Regions from separate parts of the Planococcus sp. TJ-307 genome, predicted to be linked through region 2. Evidence: riboswitches for the same ligand, from Rfam matches in the RefSeq annotation. Region 2 holds a riboswitch; each other region holds the start of a gene.

Evidence for each region. A riboswitch is a leader RNA that binds a small molecule or an ion and turns the genes downstream of it on or off. The one in region 2 is predicted to bind S-adenosylmethionine.
Region 1: linked by a shared signal. The riboswitch ahead of AC4EHK_RS02805 (methionine ABC transporter ATP-binding protein) and the one ahead of AC4EHK_RS13460 (phosphoadenylyl-sulfate reductase) in region 2 are both predicted to bind S-adenosylmethionine.
Region 3: linked by a shared signal. The riboswitch ahead of metK (methionine adenosyltransferase) and the one ahead of AC4EHK_RS13460 (phosphoadenylyl-sulfate reductase) in region 2 are both predicted to bind S-adenosylmethionine.

The regions. Positions count from the first base shown of each region.
Region 1 is NZ_JBZDOJ010000001.1:565,501-571,184, reverse strand. It holds gene AC4EHK_RS02815 (O-acetylhomoserine aminocarboxypropyltransferase/cysteine synthase family protein) at 1-519, opposite strand, end outside; SAM riboswitch class I at 621-736, opposite strand; gene AC4EHK_RS02810 (glycerol-3-phosphate acyltransferase) at 869-1,510, shown strand; SAM riboswitch class I at 1,634-1,750, shown strand; gene AC4EHK_RS02805 (methionine ABC transporter ATP-binding protein) at 1,890-2,921, shown strand; gene AC4EHK_RS02800 (methionine ABC transporter permease) at 2,911-3,561, shown strand; gene AC4EHK_RS02795 (MetQ/NlpA family ABC transporter substrate-binding protein) at 3,897-4,730, shown strand; gene AC4EHK_RS02790 (M20 family metallopeptidase) at 4,825-5,684, shown strand, end outside.
Region 2 is NZ_JBZDOJ010000003.1:386,513-392,196, forward strand. It holds gene AC4EHK_RS13440 (assimilatory sulfite reductase (NADPH) flavoprotein subunit) at 1-180, opposite strand, end outside; gene AC4EHK_RS13445 (uroporphyrinogen-III synthase) at 244-1,053, opposite strand; gene AC4EHK_RS13450 (sirohydrochlorin chelatase) at 1,076-1,828, opposite strand; gene cobA (uroporphyrinogen-III C-methyltransferase) at 1,841-2,617, opposite strand; gene AC4EHK_RS13460 (phosphoadenylyl-sulfate reductase) at 2,702-3,415, opposite strand; SAM riboswitch class I at 3,574-3,690, opposite strand; gene cysC (adenylyl-sulfate kinase) at 3,829-4,434, opposite strand; gene AC4EHK_RS13470 (SLC13 family permease) at 4,446-5,684, opposite strand, start outside.
Region 3 is NZ_JBZDOJ010000002.1:1,023,750-1,029,433, reverse strand. It holds gene pckA (phosphoenolpyruvate carboxykinase (ATP)) at 1-1,515, opposite strand, end outside; SAM riboswitch class I at 1,836-1,948, shown strand; gene metK (methionine adenosyltransferase) at 2,151-3,359, shown strand; gene AC4EHK_RS11480 (gamma carbonic anhydrase) at 3,422-3,931, opposite strand; gene AC4EHK_RS11475 (alpha/beta hydrolase) at 4,027-4,833, shown strand; gene AC4EHK_RS11470 (LLM class flavin-dependent oxidoreductase) at 4,848-5,684, shown strand, end outside.

The DNA of each region.
Region 1 (5,684 bases), on a different contig from region 2:
ATGAGCAATGGCTGCTACTTTTTCTACATCAAAGACATTCAAGCTCGGGTTGCCAATAATTTCACCGAATAGAACTTTGGTTTTATCTGTAATCGCCGCTTTGAAGTTTTCGGGATTTGTCGCATCCACAAATTTTGTCGTAATGCCATAACGCGGCAACGTGTTCGCCAATAAATTGTATGTTCCGCCATACAGGTTGCTGTCTGCCACAATTTCGTCTCCAGCTTCTGCTATATTCATAATGGAAAAAGCAATGGCCGCCATTCCGGAGGACAAGGCAACAGCTGCTGTTCCGCCTTCTAATAACGCTACCCGCTGTTCAAAGACATCGACCGTCGGATTCATGATACGCGAATAAATATTGCCGGTATCCTTCAGTCCAAAAAGATCCTGTGCATGCTGAGTGTCTTTAAAAACGTAAGAAGTAGTTTTGTAGATGGGAACCCCTCTTGATCCTGTCGTAGGATCCGGCTGTTGTCCCCCGTGAAGCAATAATGTTTCTGGTTTTAAGTTGGTCATTTTCCATTCCCCCTATTTTTTGTGGATACTATTCATGCAGAAAGGGACAGCAAAAAGCCCCCTTCGGTTAAGAAGAGGGCCGTAAATTACGGAGTTTCCTCCTCTTATCTGTCAGAACCTGTCGATCAGTTCTGTAGGAATTAGCACCTTTCCAGACAAAATGTCTGTTGGTTGCCGGGCATCACAGGGCCTATCCCTCCGCCACTCTTGATAAGAGTATTTGATTTGGTTTTTCATCTTGTTGAGAAGTATAAAAACTTCAGCGCTTTTTGTCAAGCGTATTAGTCAAAAAATTTTGAAACCTTCCTTTCACTCAAACGTTAACATTTAGTATAGAGGAGGAATCGGTATGCTGGTTTGGATTTTGCTATTATTCGTTGCAGGCTATATCATTGGTTGTTTTCACGGATCCCTTGCTGCACAGGCTTTGTCAGGAGTTAACGTAAAAAAAGAAGGCGTGAAAAATTCCGGTGCATCCAATGCTGCGATCGTATTGGGCTGGAAATATGGATTGCTTGTTGCATTTATTGATATTTTTAAAGGATTTGCTGCAGTTGCAGGTCTCCGCTTATTATTGGAAACAGGAAACTTCTCAGCTGAAATGACTTGGGCTTTGTTGTTTGTGGCAGGTGCCGGGGTAGTTTTCGGGCACAACTTTCCCTTTTACATGAACTTTGACGGCGGGAAAGGAACCGCTTCAGTCATTGGCGTTATGCTCGCCCTCGATTGGAAGCTTGGGTTGCTTGGACTGATTCTGTTGATCGGCGTTTCGCTTGCAACAGACTACTTGGTAATTGGCGTATTTGTTCTTTATGCCGTTTATTTTGTCATTGCTTTTATTCCGGCATCTGGAGCTTGGCCCTTGCTGACTGCTTCGGCTTTATTTGCTATGGCCGTATGGAAGCATAATGAAAACATTATCCGAATAAAAGATGGTACTGAAAGTAAAGTATCTTCAGTTTTGCGCAAGAAATCTAGTACATCATCTTAAAGTAGATTTCACAGTGGTTTTTCTCACATTTTAAAGATTGTGAAATAAATCTCAAAGTTTTTCTTGACTTTTTTGTTATTTCACCATAAAGTAAGACTCACGAATCGAATAGCATACATCACTTTCTTATCAAGAGAAACCGAGGGACAGGCCCTGAGACGTTTCGGCAGCAGATTTGTTTAACCGCAAAAACTGTGCCAACTCCTGCAAATGCCATTTAAGGCATTTGGAAGATGAGAATTAGATGGTTTCAACTGGAGCCCTCTTTTTTCTTATGGATGAGAAAAAAGAGGGCTCTTTTTTGTCTATTATCTCAATCAGCATTTGAGACACCGTCGATTTGATACAATTCATTCCAACCTAAGGAGGCACCATCACCATGATTCAATTCGAAGGCGTCGCCAAGACCTACCAATCAGGCAAACAGGAAATCCATGCCTTGAATGGCATTGACCTGACCGTCGAAACCGGAGAAATATACGGAGTTATCGGCTTTAGTGGAGCCGGAAAAAGTTCATTGATCCGCACGGTCAACCTGCTCGAACGCCCTACCACAGGACGTGTAATGATTCAGGGAAAAGACATATCCACCCTATCCAGCAAGGAAATCCGCACCATCCGAAAAGACATCGGCATGATTTTTCAGCATTTTAATCTGCTGAATTCAAAAACGGTTTACCATAATGTTGCGATGCCGCTTTTGTTGGCGAAAACACCAAAAGCGGAGATCGAAAAACAAGTAAAAGACCTGCTCGACTTTGTCGGTCTGGGGGATCAGGCACAAAAGTACCCAGATCAGCTATCCGGTGGACAAAAACAGCGAATCGGCATTGCCCGTGCGCTGGCTACCAACCCTTCCGTCCTGCTATGCGACGAAGCGACCTCGGCACTCGATCCGCAGACGACTAAATCAATTTTGGATCTGCTGCGCAAAATCAACAATGAATACAACATCACCATTTTGCTCATTACACATGAGATGGGCGTTATCCGGGAAATTTGCGATAAGGTAGCTGTGCTTGAAGCAGGAAAAGTCATTGAGCAAGGCAGCGTTTTCGATATTTTCTCGAACCCGCAACAACCTACGACAAAACGTTTTGTCCGCTCGGTAATGAATGATGAGCTTCCGGAATCACTGCTCTTGCAAATTCAGAACGCCAAAAGCGACAATGCGATTTATCGCCTCCAGTTTACTGGAAATTCGGTCGGCAAACCGTTCATGTCGCGTGTCTCGCGGGATTTCAAAGTTGATTTGAACGTGCTGTTCGGCAATGTTACAGAGTTGCAGGGCATTCCTTACGGCAACCTGATTGTTGAATTTTCCGGAGAGCCAAGTGAAATCCGGCGAGCCTTATCCTCTATTCGGGACAGTGATATTCAAATAGAGGAGGTCAATAACTATGTCAGTTAATTACGAACAAATCTTAGAAGCTTTATGGGAAACCATTTACATGACCGGCGCATCCTTCGGCTTTTCGTTATTGATTGGCTTTCCACTCGGCATCTTGCTAGTGGTTACACGCAAAGGCCATTTATTGGAAAACGAACCGATTTCCAAAGTGCTCAACATTGTCATCAATATTTTCCGGTCCGTTCCATTTATCATTTTGATGGTGGCCATTATTCCTTTGACCCGCCTGATCGTCGGCACGTCCATCGGAACAGCTGCTGCCATTGTGCCATTGGTCTTCTACGCTGGCCCTTATATTGCTCGGTTGATTGAAAACTCCTTATTGGAAGTCGACAAAGGCGTTATCGAAGCGGCTCAAGCAATAGGCGCCACACCGATGCAAATCATTTTCCGCTTTCTCATTCCAGAAGCTCTAAGCTCCCTGGTTCTCGCATTAACCATCGCGGTAGTTGGCCTGATTGGTGCATCGGCGATGGCAGGTGCCATCGGAGGCGGCGGCCTTGGCGATTTGGCCATCACTTATGGCTACCAGCGATTCGACACGCTTGTCATGTTCATTACAGTAGCGATTCTTGTTGTTCTCGTGCAAGGCGTCCAAACACTCGGAAATGTATTTTCAAGAAGTGTGCGACGCAGTTGACGTGAAAAGCGGATGCGCCCGTGTAGCTCTGACGGGCATAAGACAGACCGGCGAAGCGGCGTTTTTTCAGCCGCACAGCTGGGCTGGCTTATGACCCAAAGAGCTGGGTGCTGGAGCTGGACAGAAAGAAAAGCGGAAGCTGCCGTTTAGATTCGACAGGCATAAGACGATTTGGCGAAGCGGCGTTCGTTGCCGCACAGCCAGAGTGGCTTATGACCCGAGAATCTGGCAGCTAGAGTCTAGACAAAGAAAAGCGCAAGCGCCCGTGTAGCTCTGACGGATATAAAAAGTTTAGAACGAATAAAAACATTAGAGAGAAATTGGAGGAATTAATCATGAAAAAAATTACAGCTACAGCATTACTTTCACTTGCAGCACTAACTCTTGGGGCTTGCGGAGACGACAGCAGTTCTGAAGGCAACACTACCGTTACGCTTGGCATCAGCGGTTCCGACACCACTATCTGGGATTACATTGCCGATAAAGCAGAAGCTGAAGGAATTGATTTGGAAATTCAAACTTTTTCCGACTACGTAGCACCAAACTTGGCACTTGCTGAAGGAGAACTTGACTTGAATGCTTTCCAAACCATTTCGTACTTTGATGAGTTTGTGGAAGAACACAATATCGATATCGTGCCAATCGGCTCAACTGTCATTGCGCCAATGGGCTTGTACTCCGACAAATACGAATCAATCGATGAAATTCCTGAAGGTTCGCAAATCGCAATGCCAAACGAAGCAACCAACATGGGCCGTGCCCTCCTGCTGCTCGATGAAGCAGGATTGATCACCTTATCTGAGGATGCCGGGCTTACAGGAACTGCCGAAGACATTATCGATAACCCGAAAAACATTGAAATTATGCCAATGGTTTCTGGCCACACGCCACGCGCTATGCCGGATGTTGCCGGTTCCGTCATCAACAACGGCGTTGCAGTAGATGCTGGCTTAAACCCGACTGAAGATCCGATTGCCCGCGAAAGCGACACAGCTAAACCGTACATCAACTTGATTGCTGCAAGTGCTGAAGAAGCAGACAACGAAGCATACCAGAAAATCGTCGAAATTTATCAGCAGGAAGAAACTGCTGACTTCATTATCGAACACACAGAAGGCGCTCAGATTCCAACTGTTGTAACAGTTGAGGAATTGGTCGATTACGAATAAGCATTTCCGATTGAACCAAACATGGCTTTTCGTACAGCCTCAATTATAGTCAATCCATCATGCATTCAATCTAACCTTTACAGGAGGAATTCCAATGACCCTTACAAAGGAAGCAGCACAAACTCTTAGCCAGTCAATCGATTCCCGAGGCAGCATTTACATTGACACAAGCCAGGCAATCCATGCCAAACCTGAAATTGGCAACGAAGAGGTTTATGCCAGTTCGCTACTGATTCGTTTGCTTGAGGATGCAGGGTTTTCCGTTGAGAAAGCAGTTGCAGGCCACGATACTGCCTTTTTCGCCAGCAAGAAAAGTTCTCTTCCTGGACCGACGATTGCCTACCTGGCTGAGTACGACGCACTTCCGGGTATCGGCCATGCCTGCGGCCACAATATCATTGGAACAACCAGTGTTGCGGCCGCTATTGCCTTATCTGAAACACTGGAAACTACCGGCGGCCGCGTTGTGGTGCTTGGAACACCTGCAGAAGAAGGCGGTCCAAATGGCAGTGCCAAAGGCAGTTTCGTGAAACATGGCCTGCTCGAAGGCATTGATGCTGCTTTAATGCTGCATCCTTCCGGGAATTCGGCTGTCACCGGTCCTTCCCTGGCAGTCGATCCATTGGAATTCCACTTTTATGGCAAGCCTGCCCATGCGGCAGGATCTCCTGAAGAAGGCATCAATGCACTCGATGCCGTTTTGCAGCTGTTTAACAGCATTAATGCACTGCGGCAACAACTGCCATCAGATGCACGTGTCCATGGCATCATTACACACGGAGGGGATGCACCGAACATCATTCCCGAATATGCGGCTGCCCGCTTTTACATCCGCGGCGATTCCTGGAAGAAAACATCTGATACCGCGCGCAAAATCCGTGCCATTGCCGAAGGCGCTGCTTTGGCAACGGGTGCTACCGTGAAAATCGAGCGTTTCCAAAATGAAGTTCGTGA
Region 2 (5,684 bases):
GTCTTGCTGCACCTCATTCGGCTCTGGCCGTTGTTGCACAGCAACTGCACCGGCTGACTGCGCTCCAGCTAAATAACCGTTCAGCCAAACTTTCTGGTTGTCTGTCAGCAAAGGCAATAAGCGATTGATAAGCTCTACCTGTTCCTGATCAAACGGGCTGTTTATAGTCTGCAATTGCAAATGGGTTCACCTCGAAATTAGTTTATTTTTAGCGGTATCAAATTTTCTTCATTTAAGCAGCACCTATACATGCTGCCGACGGTAATAATGATCGATGGCCACGATCATGGCCCCCATCTTTTGATGTTCTGGCTGCAGCACTTGTTCGATGCCATTGCTTTCCAGCTCTTTGGCGGTGACTTTGCCGACGGCCACTGCCAGCACCTGGTCATTAAAAGCTGCTGCCAATTGTTTGCCTTGATTTGGGTCCGCAAAAATATTCTTGACCTGTGTTTTGCTGGTAAAGACAATCGCGTCCAAAGACTGTTCGATAATGGCCTGTTTCAATTGGTCCACTACAAAAGCATCCGGTTTTTCGTAGGAATACGGTCGGGATAAATAAACCGAGTGGCCGTGTTCTTCCAAAATGCTTTTCAATTTATGATCGTCCAAATCGTATGCCTGCAAAAAGATTCGCTGCGGGCTTTTGCCTCTGTATTCTTCCGATAAAGCTGCAAGCAAATTGGCCATTGTACCATCTTCTGACACATGAACCGGTTCCAGGCCATGCTCTTTGATCCATTTCATCGTTTTGCTTCCGCGGACAGCTACCTGTGTTTCTTTCAGCTTATTGATGTAACGCGATTGAAGTCCGATGCCTTCCGCAGAATCGGTTAAGGTTCTCGCGCCAATACCGGTCGTAAAGATAGCCCAGTCGAAATCTTCAGCTAAAAAATCTGTGATGTTCTGAGCGCTGATGTCTTCATTCAGCCGCTGCCTTCCTTGAATCGGGAGAATGACAGGAGTACCGGATTGTTTTTCAATCAGCACGCTGATTTCCTTTGCGGCACGGACAGCTGCCACCCCTATTTTCTTGCCGGCCAATCCTTTCATAATCAATCTCTCCTTCTGCTAATCACCATGCTGGCTGCTGTTCACTTTGCAGCGCTTCATGGACACGTTCAGCAAGAGCATCCACCATCGATGGATGATTGCCTAAATATCCGCATAATATAATTTCTTGGTCGTCCGAAGACAAACCATTGATTTTCTTCTGCATGGATTTCACCAAAAGTCCCGTGAACCATAAATAAGGAACAACGAAAATCTGCTTGCTGCCGCTATCGATCGAGGCTTGCAATCCTTCATCAAATGACGGAGCGCTGGCTGCTAAATAACAAACATCAATATGTGTCACACCCGTTTTGACTGCTAGTTTTGCGGCAATTTCTTCGACCGAGCGGATAATTTCTGAACTTTTCCCACCCCGGCCAACCAACAGAATTTCTGAATCAGGCAAGCGTTCCACGCTTGTTTCTCGCAGGCGCTCGGCTAAAATTTCTACAAGGCGATCCTGGACACCGAGTGGTTTTCCATAAGTAAAGTGGATCTCCGGATAACGCAGTGCAGACTTTTTAACTTCATCCGGAATGTCTTCGTAATAATGTCCGGCACTCAGAAGCAAAACCGGTACGATGGCGATTGCCGTAGCGCCCTGTTTGGCAAGGCTGTCGATGCCCTCGCCAATATCCGGACTGGCCAACTCTAAAAAGCACGTTTCCTGAAGAGCAACATCCACTTTCTGGCGCACTTGCTCCATAAATGCCATCGCTTCTTCGCGCGTTTCTTTTACCCGGCTGCCATGGCTTACATATAAAACGGCTTGCATTTTACCATCTCCTTATCCTACATGGGCGGCAAGCTGAAACTGCTGTTCGTCCTGCAGCTGCTCGTACCATTGCAATTTGTCTCTGAGGCGTACCACTTCTCCTACCACAATCATCGACGGATTCTCGAAACCTTTGGAGTTTCGAAGAATCGTTTCGAGCGTGCCAGTCACTGTCCGCTGACGTTCCGTTGTGCCCCATTCAATCAAGGCAATCGGCGTTGTCGGTTTCAGCCCGTGGCGCAGCAATCGTCCGCAAATTTCCGGCAGTTTGCTGACGCCCATATAAATGCATAGCGTATCCATGCTCTTGACCACATGCTCCCAATATTCATCCTGATCAACGCCAACTTTGCTGACGCCCGAAATAAAAGCAACAGATGCACTGTAATCGCGATGTGTCACAGGGATTCCCGCATAAGCAGGCGCTGCAATGCCCGCCGTAATGCCCGGTACAATTTCAAATGGGATGTTGTGGTCGACCAATGCCTCTGCCTCTTCTCCACCTCTTCCAAAAATAAACGGGTCGCCGCCTTTTAAGCGCGTTACGATTTTCCCCTGCAGTGCGAACCGGCACAACAGCTCATTGATTTCTTCTTGTTTTAAGGAATGATTATCCGGTCTTTTGCCGCAATAAATCAATTGAGCATTTTCTTTCGCTTCGTCCAGCAAATCCTGGTTTATTAAGCGATCATAAAGGATGACATCGGCCTTCTGGATAGCCTTCAGCCCTTTCACGGTAATCAAATCAAGGTCGCCTGGACCTGCACCAACTAAATAAACTTTTTTCATAAGCTTCCTAGACTCCTTTTTTTAACCAGAGAAACGAAGGTTGCGTCATTTTCTGATCGTTAATTTACACTTTTGCCGGCCCGGTTATGTATGCAGGCCACATTCCGTTTTGGCAAAGCCTTTCCATCTTCCGTCGCGGCTGTCGCCATCCGTCGTCACTGCAAACGAACAATGCTTACAGCCGATGCTTGGATAGCCTTCGTCATGCAGAATATTGTATTCAAGATTATTCAGTTGGATGTATTGCCAGACATCGCCCCACGTCCAATGGATCAACGGGCAAATCTTGACCGATTTGAACCGATTGTCTTTGTTAATAAAGTCCGTCTTGCTGCGGCTGGCCGACTGCTCTCTTCTTAAACCGGAAATCCACGCCTGTGCTCCGGAAAGTGTTTGTTCCAGCGGTTTGACTTTGCGGATATCGCAGCATTTATCCGGCTGGCTGTTCCATAATTCATCTCCAAACTGGCTGGCTTGTTCCTGCAAAGTCAGTTCCGGTTTTTTCATCCGGATATTCAGTTTTGGATAGCGTTTTTTAACCCGCTCAATCAGTTCATAGGTTTGGTCGAAGTGGACGTCCGTATCCAGGAACACCACTTCCGCATCGCTTTTCACTTTGGAAATCAGGTCAATCAATACCATGCCCTCGGCTCCAAAACTGCAGGCATACACTACATCTTCTCCGTAGGAATCGTAAGCCCACTCTAAAATATCCGCGGCACCTTTCAAAAGATCGGTCGGTGCCAGGTCCTTGAATGGATCTCCAGTAAATTGCTCGTACGAAACAATTTGGCTCATCCTATCTTCCTCCCTTAAACAAATCTAATGTGTTCCGAAACTTTTCTTCTACATTATAAAAACCTTAAAGAATCGCTTCAGGTGAAGTCTAAATAAAAACCCCCTCTTCTAATAGAACAAGAAGAGAGGGATCGAATGCGCGTTTGCGGCTGCCTGTCTTCTTATCTTCCAGATCCGATTGGGACCTGCTGGAATTGGCACATGATCCCCGGTCAATGACCAAAGCTGTTGCCGAGGCTTCAAAGGGCCAGTCCCTCCACCTCTCACGATAAGAAATACCTTATATGAATACTAGGTTTTAATATTTTGTAAATACTATACTAATCAAAGTTAACTGTCAATAATATTCTGAAAACACCATTTTCTTGCGAGATAAATTTTAGGGATTCTCTATTTTTTATTCAGCCGATTATTCATTTGCTCAAGTAACCGGATTTCTTCAAATACTCAACAATCACTTGTACCGATTCGTCCAAATTTTGCTTGTCCGTTTCGATCACAATTTCCGGATTTACCGGTTCTTCGTATGGTGCGTCAATTCCCGTAAAGCCTTTGATTTCACCGGCTCTCGCTTTTTTATAAAGCCCTTTCGGATCACGGGCCTCACAAGTATCCACGCTGCATTTTACATAAACTTCAATAAATTCACCTTCATCAAGCAAAGCCCGAACTTGATCGCGGTCTGCCTGATACGGCGAGATAAATGCTGACAAAGTCAGTACACCTGCGTCGCTCATGAGCTTTCCGACTTCACCGATCCGGCGGATATTTTCCGTCCGGTCTTCTGGACTGAACCCCAAGTTTTTATTCAAGCCGTGGCGGACATTGTCGCCGTCCAATAAATACGTCCGAATGCCAAGTGCATGTATTTCTTTTTCCAGTGCAACCGAAACTGTTGATTTTCCGGATCCCGACAAGCCGGTAAACCAGAGTACACCGCTTTTGTGGTCGTTCAATTTCTGTCTATCTTGTTTCGTGATGCCCGACTCATGCCAGGTGATATTGGTTGATTTGGTCATTCCTTCTCCTCCTAGAACCAGTAGTAGTAAACAATTCCGATGGTAACTGACATCACCAGGATGCTGAGTGGCGTACCTACTTTGACGTAATCTATGAATTTATAGCCGCCCGGCCCATAGACAATTAGGTTGGTTTGGTAGCCAATGGGCGTAATAAAACTGGCAGAAGCCGCAATGGTGATGATAACGGCAAAACCCATTGGATCGAGCTGTAGGTTGCTTGCCATTTCGATGCCGATGGGGATCATTAATACAGCGGCAGCACTGTTGGTGATGAGTTCTGTAAAAATGCTGGTCAGCAAGTAAATCAAAATGAGAATCGCCAGCAATCCAAACGGCTGGCCGACTGCCAACAATCCGTCCGCCGCCCATTGCGCCAGACCGGTTTTGGTCATAGCGGCACCCACACCAAATGCACTGGCAATGAGCAGCAGTACATTGAATTGCACATCGTTTTTTGCATCTTCCATGGAAACCGATTTGGTTACCAATAAAATCAGCACTGCCAAAGCCATTGCTTTGAACATGCTCAGCCAGCCAGCAATGACAAGTGCAATGGCTCCCAGTAAAACCAGCAGCGAGAACCAGCCGACAAAACGGCTTTCTTGCAAGGTTTTTGGCGGTGTCATGGAAGACACGACGTAAAAATCGTTGGACTGCTGATATTTTTCCACAAATCCGGTTCCCGCAAGCAACAGCAAGGTGTCCCCCGGCCGCAGGATGATGTCACCGACTTTGCTTTTAATGCGTTCGTTGTTGCGGTGAACCGCCATGACGCCTGCATCGTAACGAGAACGAAATTGAGATTGCTTGATTGTTTTCGAGAGCAACGAAGATTCATGGGAAACGACCGCTTCCGCCAGCTGCGTGTTGCCGTTTTTCAAATCCTCCAACTGCAAATTGGTCCCGGTCTTTAAAGTCAGCCCTTTTCTTTTTTGCAGCTCTGCGATCGTTGAAATGAGTCCGGTAAAAATTAGGCGGTCTCCTGACTGAATGATGGTTTTGGAACTGACCGATGAAATCCGGGTCTGATCTCGGATAATTTCAATCAAGTACAAACCTTTCAAGTCGCGCAGTTTTGCTAATTCCACCGTTTGATTGGCGTAAGGAAAATTTTCTTCCACCACCATTTCAGCAATGTAGTTTCTGGAATCTTCAACGACCTGCTTGCTGAAACTGTTGTTCTCAGGCAACAGCATGTTGCCTACCGTAAACAAGTAAATCAAACCGACAATGGTGATGGGGATGCC
Region 3 (5,684 bases), on a different contig from region 2:
TTTTTGTGCCAATTCCACAGCTTTTGAATCGTATGCTTCTTTATCTGCCCAAGCATGGCGTGGGTTTAACACATCGGCTGGTACGCCAGGTACTTGTACTGGAATTTCAAGGCCGAAGATAGCTTCTTTTTCAGTCGGCACATCATTCAATTCGCCTTTGATGGCAGCGCGAACCATTGTCCGAGTGTAAGAAAGCTTCATGCGGCTGCCGACTCCATAGACTCCACCCGTCCAGCCGGTGTTGACAAGAAAGACTTGAACATCGTGCTCATCAATTTTGCTGCCGAGCATTTCAGCGTATACCGTTGCGTGCAGCGGCAAGAATGGCGAACCAAAGCAAGTTGAGAACGTTGCTTCAGGTATAGTGATGCCACGCTCTGTACCAGCTAATTTTGATGTGTAGCCACTAAGGAAATGATACATAGCCTGTTCTTTTGTCAGCTTGCTGATTGGAGGCAATACGCCGAAAGCGTCTGCAGTCAAGAAAACAATCGTTTTTGGGTGACCCGCAACTGAAGGATCTACAATATTGTCAATTGCCTGCATTGGGTAGGCGGCACGTGTGTTTTCAGTTAATGAACCGTCGTCATAATCCGGGATGCGTGTATCCGGATCAACAACCACATTTTCCAAAACCGAACCGAAACGGATCGCGTCGTAGATTTGCGGTTCGTTTTCACGCGACAGGTTGATGGTTTTTGCATAGCAGCCGCCTTCGATGTTGAAGACGCCATTATCAGACCAGCCATGCTCGTCATCACCGATCAGCTTGCGGTCTCCATCTGCTGACAAGGTCGTTTTGCCGGTACCGGACAAGCCGAAAAATAAAGTTACATCGCCATCTTGTCCTACGTTTGCTGAACAGTGCATTGGAAGAATGCCTCTTTCTGGCAACAAGTAGTTCATAATAGAAAAGATCGATTTTTTCATTTCGCCGGCGTATTCAGTTCCACCGATTAAAATGATGCGCTGTTCCATGGAGACGATGATGAATGTTTCTGAAGCCGTACCGTCAACTGCAGGGTCTGCCATGAATGTAGGGGCATAAACCACCGTGAATTCAGCTTCATGCGCTTGCAGCTCTTCAGCTGACGGACGGATGAACAGTTGGTGGGCAAACAAGTTGTGCCACGCGTATTCATTGATGGTTTGAATTGGCACACGTGATTCGTGGTCCGCTCCGGCAAATCCTTTGAAAACGAAAAGAGCATCTTTTTCTTTTAAGTGCTTAATCACCTTAGCGTATAATTTTTCAAACACTTCGCTAGAAATTGGACGGTTCACATTGCCCCAGTCGACTTTGTCTTTAGAGCTTTCTTCTTCCACCATGTATTTGTCTTTCGGTGAGCGGCCCGTGTATTTTCCTGTCTCCGCTTTTACAGCGCCTTCCCGAGTCAATACGGCTTCCCCGCGAGATGTTGCTGCTTCCACTAGTTGTGGCACTGATAATTGAACATGTACATTTTGGCCAGTTAAAAGATCCTTTAAATCATTTGCAAAGTTCACTGAAGTCATATATATGTACCTTCCTTTTCTGTTATTCCCATGGCGATGGGGAGGATGTATATTCGTTCATTAGTATAACACATTAGGTTTATTAGTCTATACTAATCCCCTTCGGAAATCAAAAATTATTGGATAGACTCTATATGAGGCAGGAATCTGCAAGTAAATAAACTGTACAAGACATACAAATGGGTTTGCCTATATAACGAGTTGTAGAGAGCGGGAGGAATGAGCGGAACGAGCAGCAGGCAATTTACTATCTCATTTTAATTCGAAAAAATCATTGACATCCCAGTACTATTTCCGTATGATGAAAAATTGAACGGATACTCTTATTCCGAGCTGGTGGAGGGGACAGGCCCTATGAAACCCGGCAACCTGCTGCATACGCAGTGATGGTGCCAAACCTGAAGCAAGGCGCACAGGCCTTGGATGATAAGAGTGAAAGGTGCTTATGATGATTCTCCTTTCCTCATGATGAATGAGTGAAGGGATTTTTTTATGGAATGCCCTTAATCCTCGTGTGAAAGGCCACAAACGGCTTGAAGTTCAATCTGGATTTTGTCTGGAACGGACTTGACATGGGAAACGAGTACCGTATCAATTTCGAGAGCAATCTCGCAGGATATAAGGAGGAACATTTTTTGAAAAACCGTCGATTATTTACATCAGAATCAGTAACAGAAGGACATCCGGATAAAATTTGTGACCAAATCTCAGATGCTATTTTGGATGCAATCTTGACCGAAGATCCAAACGCACGTGTTGCATGCGAGACCACTGTAACGACAGGGCTGGTTTTAGTAGCCGGAGAAATTACCACTTCTACTTATGTGGACATTCCGAAAGTCGTTAGACAAACGGTAAGAGAAATTGGATACACACGAGCTAAATACGGTTTCGATTCAGAAACAAGTGCAGTGCTAACAGCAATCGATGAGCAATCACCGGATATCGCTGCTGGAGTCAATGTGGCGCTTGAGTCACGCGAAGGCCAAATGACTGATAAAGAATTGGATGATATCGGAGCAGGCGACCAAGGGTTGATGTTCGGGTATGCCAACAACGAAACAGAAGAATTGATGCCATTGCCGATTTCATTGGCACATAAATTGGCGCGCCGTTTGGCTGAAGTGCGCAAAGAAGAAATTCTTCCCTACTTGCGTCCCGATGGCAAAACACAGGTAACTGTTGAGTACGACGAAAATAATAAGCCGCTTCGTGTGGACACAATTGTTATCTCGACGCAGCATCACCCAGAAGTAACACTTGAGCAAATTCAACGCAACATCAAAGAGTACGTCATCAAAGAAGTCGTTCCGGCAAAATGGATTGACGAAGAGACCAAATACTTCATTAACCCAACGGGGCGCTTTGTTATTGGCGGACCTCAGGGAGATGCAGGCTTAACTGGCCGCAAAATCATCGTAGATACTTACGGTGGCTATGCTCGCCACGGCGGCGGTGCATTTTCCGGTAAAGACGCAACAAAAGTTGACCGTTCAGCAGCTTATGCTGCACGTTATGTAGCGAAAAACATTGTAGCGGCTGGTCTGGCAGATAAATGTGAAGTGCAATTGGCATATGCAATCGGTGTAGCACATCCAGTATCGATCGCTTTTGATACATTTGGCACCGGCATTGTGGACGAAGACAAATTGGATGATTTGGTACGCGCGAACTTTGATTTGCGTCCTGCTGGAATCATCAAAATGCTTGATCTTCGCCGCCCAATCTACAAGCAGACAGCAGCTTACGGACATTTTGGCCGTACAGATGTTGATCTTCCTTGGGAGCGTACGGACAAAGCAGCACTTTTGAAAGAACAAGCTGGCGTTGAAGCTGGTATCTAAAACTGTATAAAAATAAAGGACGATCCGGCATCCCTGCCGGATCGTCCTTTTTTGTGCTAGCCCTATTGAAGAGACTTGTAGTAAGCGCCTTTTTCAGCGTATTCGCGGACAATTCGTTCCATGTCCACTTTGTCGTCTTCGCGCAGTTCACGGACAACTTTTGCTGGGCGTCCGAGAGCGAGCATGCCTGGTGGAATGATTTTTCCGGGGGGCACGAGGCTGCCGGCACCAATAAATGCGCCTTCTCCAACTTCTGCTCCGTCTAAAATAATCGAACCCATCCCAACTAATGCTCTTTTTCGAATGGTGCAGCTGTGCAAGGTCACTTGATGGCCAATCGTTACCTCGTCTTCTAGCACCAATGGTTTGCCAGGACTTTGGTGCAGCATGCAAAGATCTTGGATATTCACTTTATTGCCAATAACAGTGGGGGATACGTCACCGCGAATCACAGTATTAAACCAAACTGATGAATCGGCGCCAATCGTCACATCACCAGAAATGGTGGTGTAGTCTGCGATGAAAACGGATGGATCGATTTGGGGGAATTTGTCTTTAAATGGATAAATCATGGCAAAGCTCCTTTAAAAAAGATAAGATATTCTATATCGTAACAAATCAAATCAAAACGTCAAATTGGAGCTTGGAATGGAAAGGAAGTTGGACTATGTGGAAATGGCAGGCTGAAGGAACGGCTAAGGCAACAGTTGTGCTGATCCATAGTGCATATGAGCAGCATTTGCGCTATGCATGGCAAATTGAAAAATGGCGAGCGGCAGGATTCGATGTTTATATGGCAGACTTGCCGGGTCATGGCAAAAATGCTGGAGCCGACAAGGTTCACCGCGAATCGTTTGATGTCTACGAACAGGCGGTACATGATATGCTGAAGCTATCATCGGAAAATGATCTGCCGGTGTTTGTCATTGCCCACGGCCTCGGTGCCACCATCACAATGAATGTTCTTGGCAATCGTAAATTTAACGTGGCGGGAGCTATTTTTACATCTCCTTGGCTGCAGTTAAAAAAGTTGCCGCCAAAAGCACCCAATTCATTTCCAGGTGTTGCTCAGCTGACAGGACGCAGAAAAATGGACCACGAGATTGCATTGCGTGACCTGACAAGAAGCCAATTCAGCCTCGAACAGGGAGCTGAAAACAACTTGTATCATACTGTTGTAACTGCAGCCTGGTTTAAAGAATTGCAGAGCTATATGAAAGAAACCGCAGCAGCTGTTGAGGTGTATCCACAGATTCCAACTTATCTGCACACAGCAGAACGGGACGCAATCACCGAAAAGGAAGTTGCGCGACAATGGCTATTAAAACAGCAGCTGACTGAGTTTAGCTACAAAGAATGGAAATACTGTTACCACGACATCTTTCAAGAACCGGAAAAAGAGGAAGTCTTTTTGGCGACGCAAGGATTTATTCATACCGTTTTGCGATCGGTCGGGTACTTGATCCACGAATAAAGGAGAGAATGACAATGGCATTTAGCTATAGCGTGCTGGACCAATCACCCATTTCAGAAGGCAGCTCGCCTCAGGAAGCGTTAAAACAGACAGCGATCCTGGCACAAAAAGCCGAAAAATGGGGTTACACCCGATTTTGGGTTTCCGAACATCACGATGCAGTCACATTGGCCGGCTCTTCCCCAGAAGTGTTGATTGGACACCTGGGTGCTGTGACAAAAAGCATTCGCCTCGGTTCTGGCGGTGTTATGCTGCCGCATTATGCGGCTTTTAAAGTCGCTGAAAATTTTAAACTGCTGGAAGCTTTATATCCAAATAGAATCGATGCGGGAGTTGGCAGGGCTCCAGGTGGTATGCCGCGTGCTTCTTATGCATTGAACGAAGGAAAAAAGCGGGACACCAGCCAATTTCCTGCACAAATCGATGATCTTCGCATGTACTTGACGGACTCCATTCCTGAAGAACATCCGTATTACGGGATGAAAGCCACACCGCTTACAAAGCACAGTCCGCCAATCTGGATGCTCGGCTCAAGCGAAAACTCGGCAAAGCTGGCAGCAGAAAAAGGCCTTCCCTATATGTTTGCGCATTTCATCAACGGTGAAGGCGGACAGCAGTTTGCGAAAGAATACCGTGAATACTTCAACTCTTATAAAGGCAGCACGCCGCATGTCGGATTTGCAATTTTTGTGGTCTGCCAGGAAACACCCGAGCTGGCAGAACGGGTTGCTTCTTCAATGGATCTTTCGCTGTGTATGGGCGCACAAGGGATGCCATCAAAAGGCACACCGCCGCCCGAGACAGCTTTGGCTTATCCCTATTCCAAATTCGAAAAATTGCTGGTGGCCGAA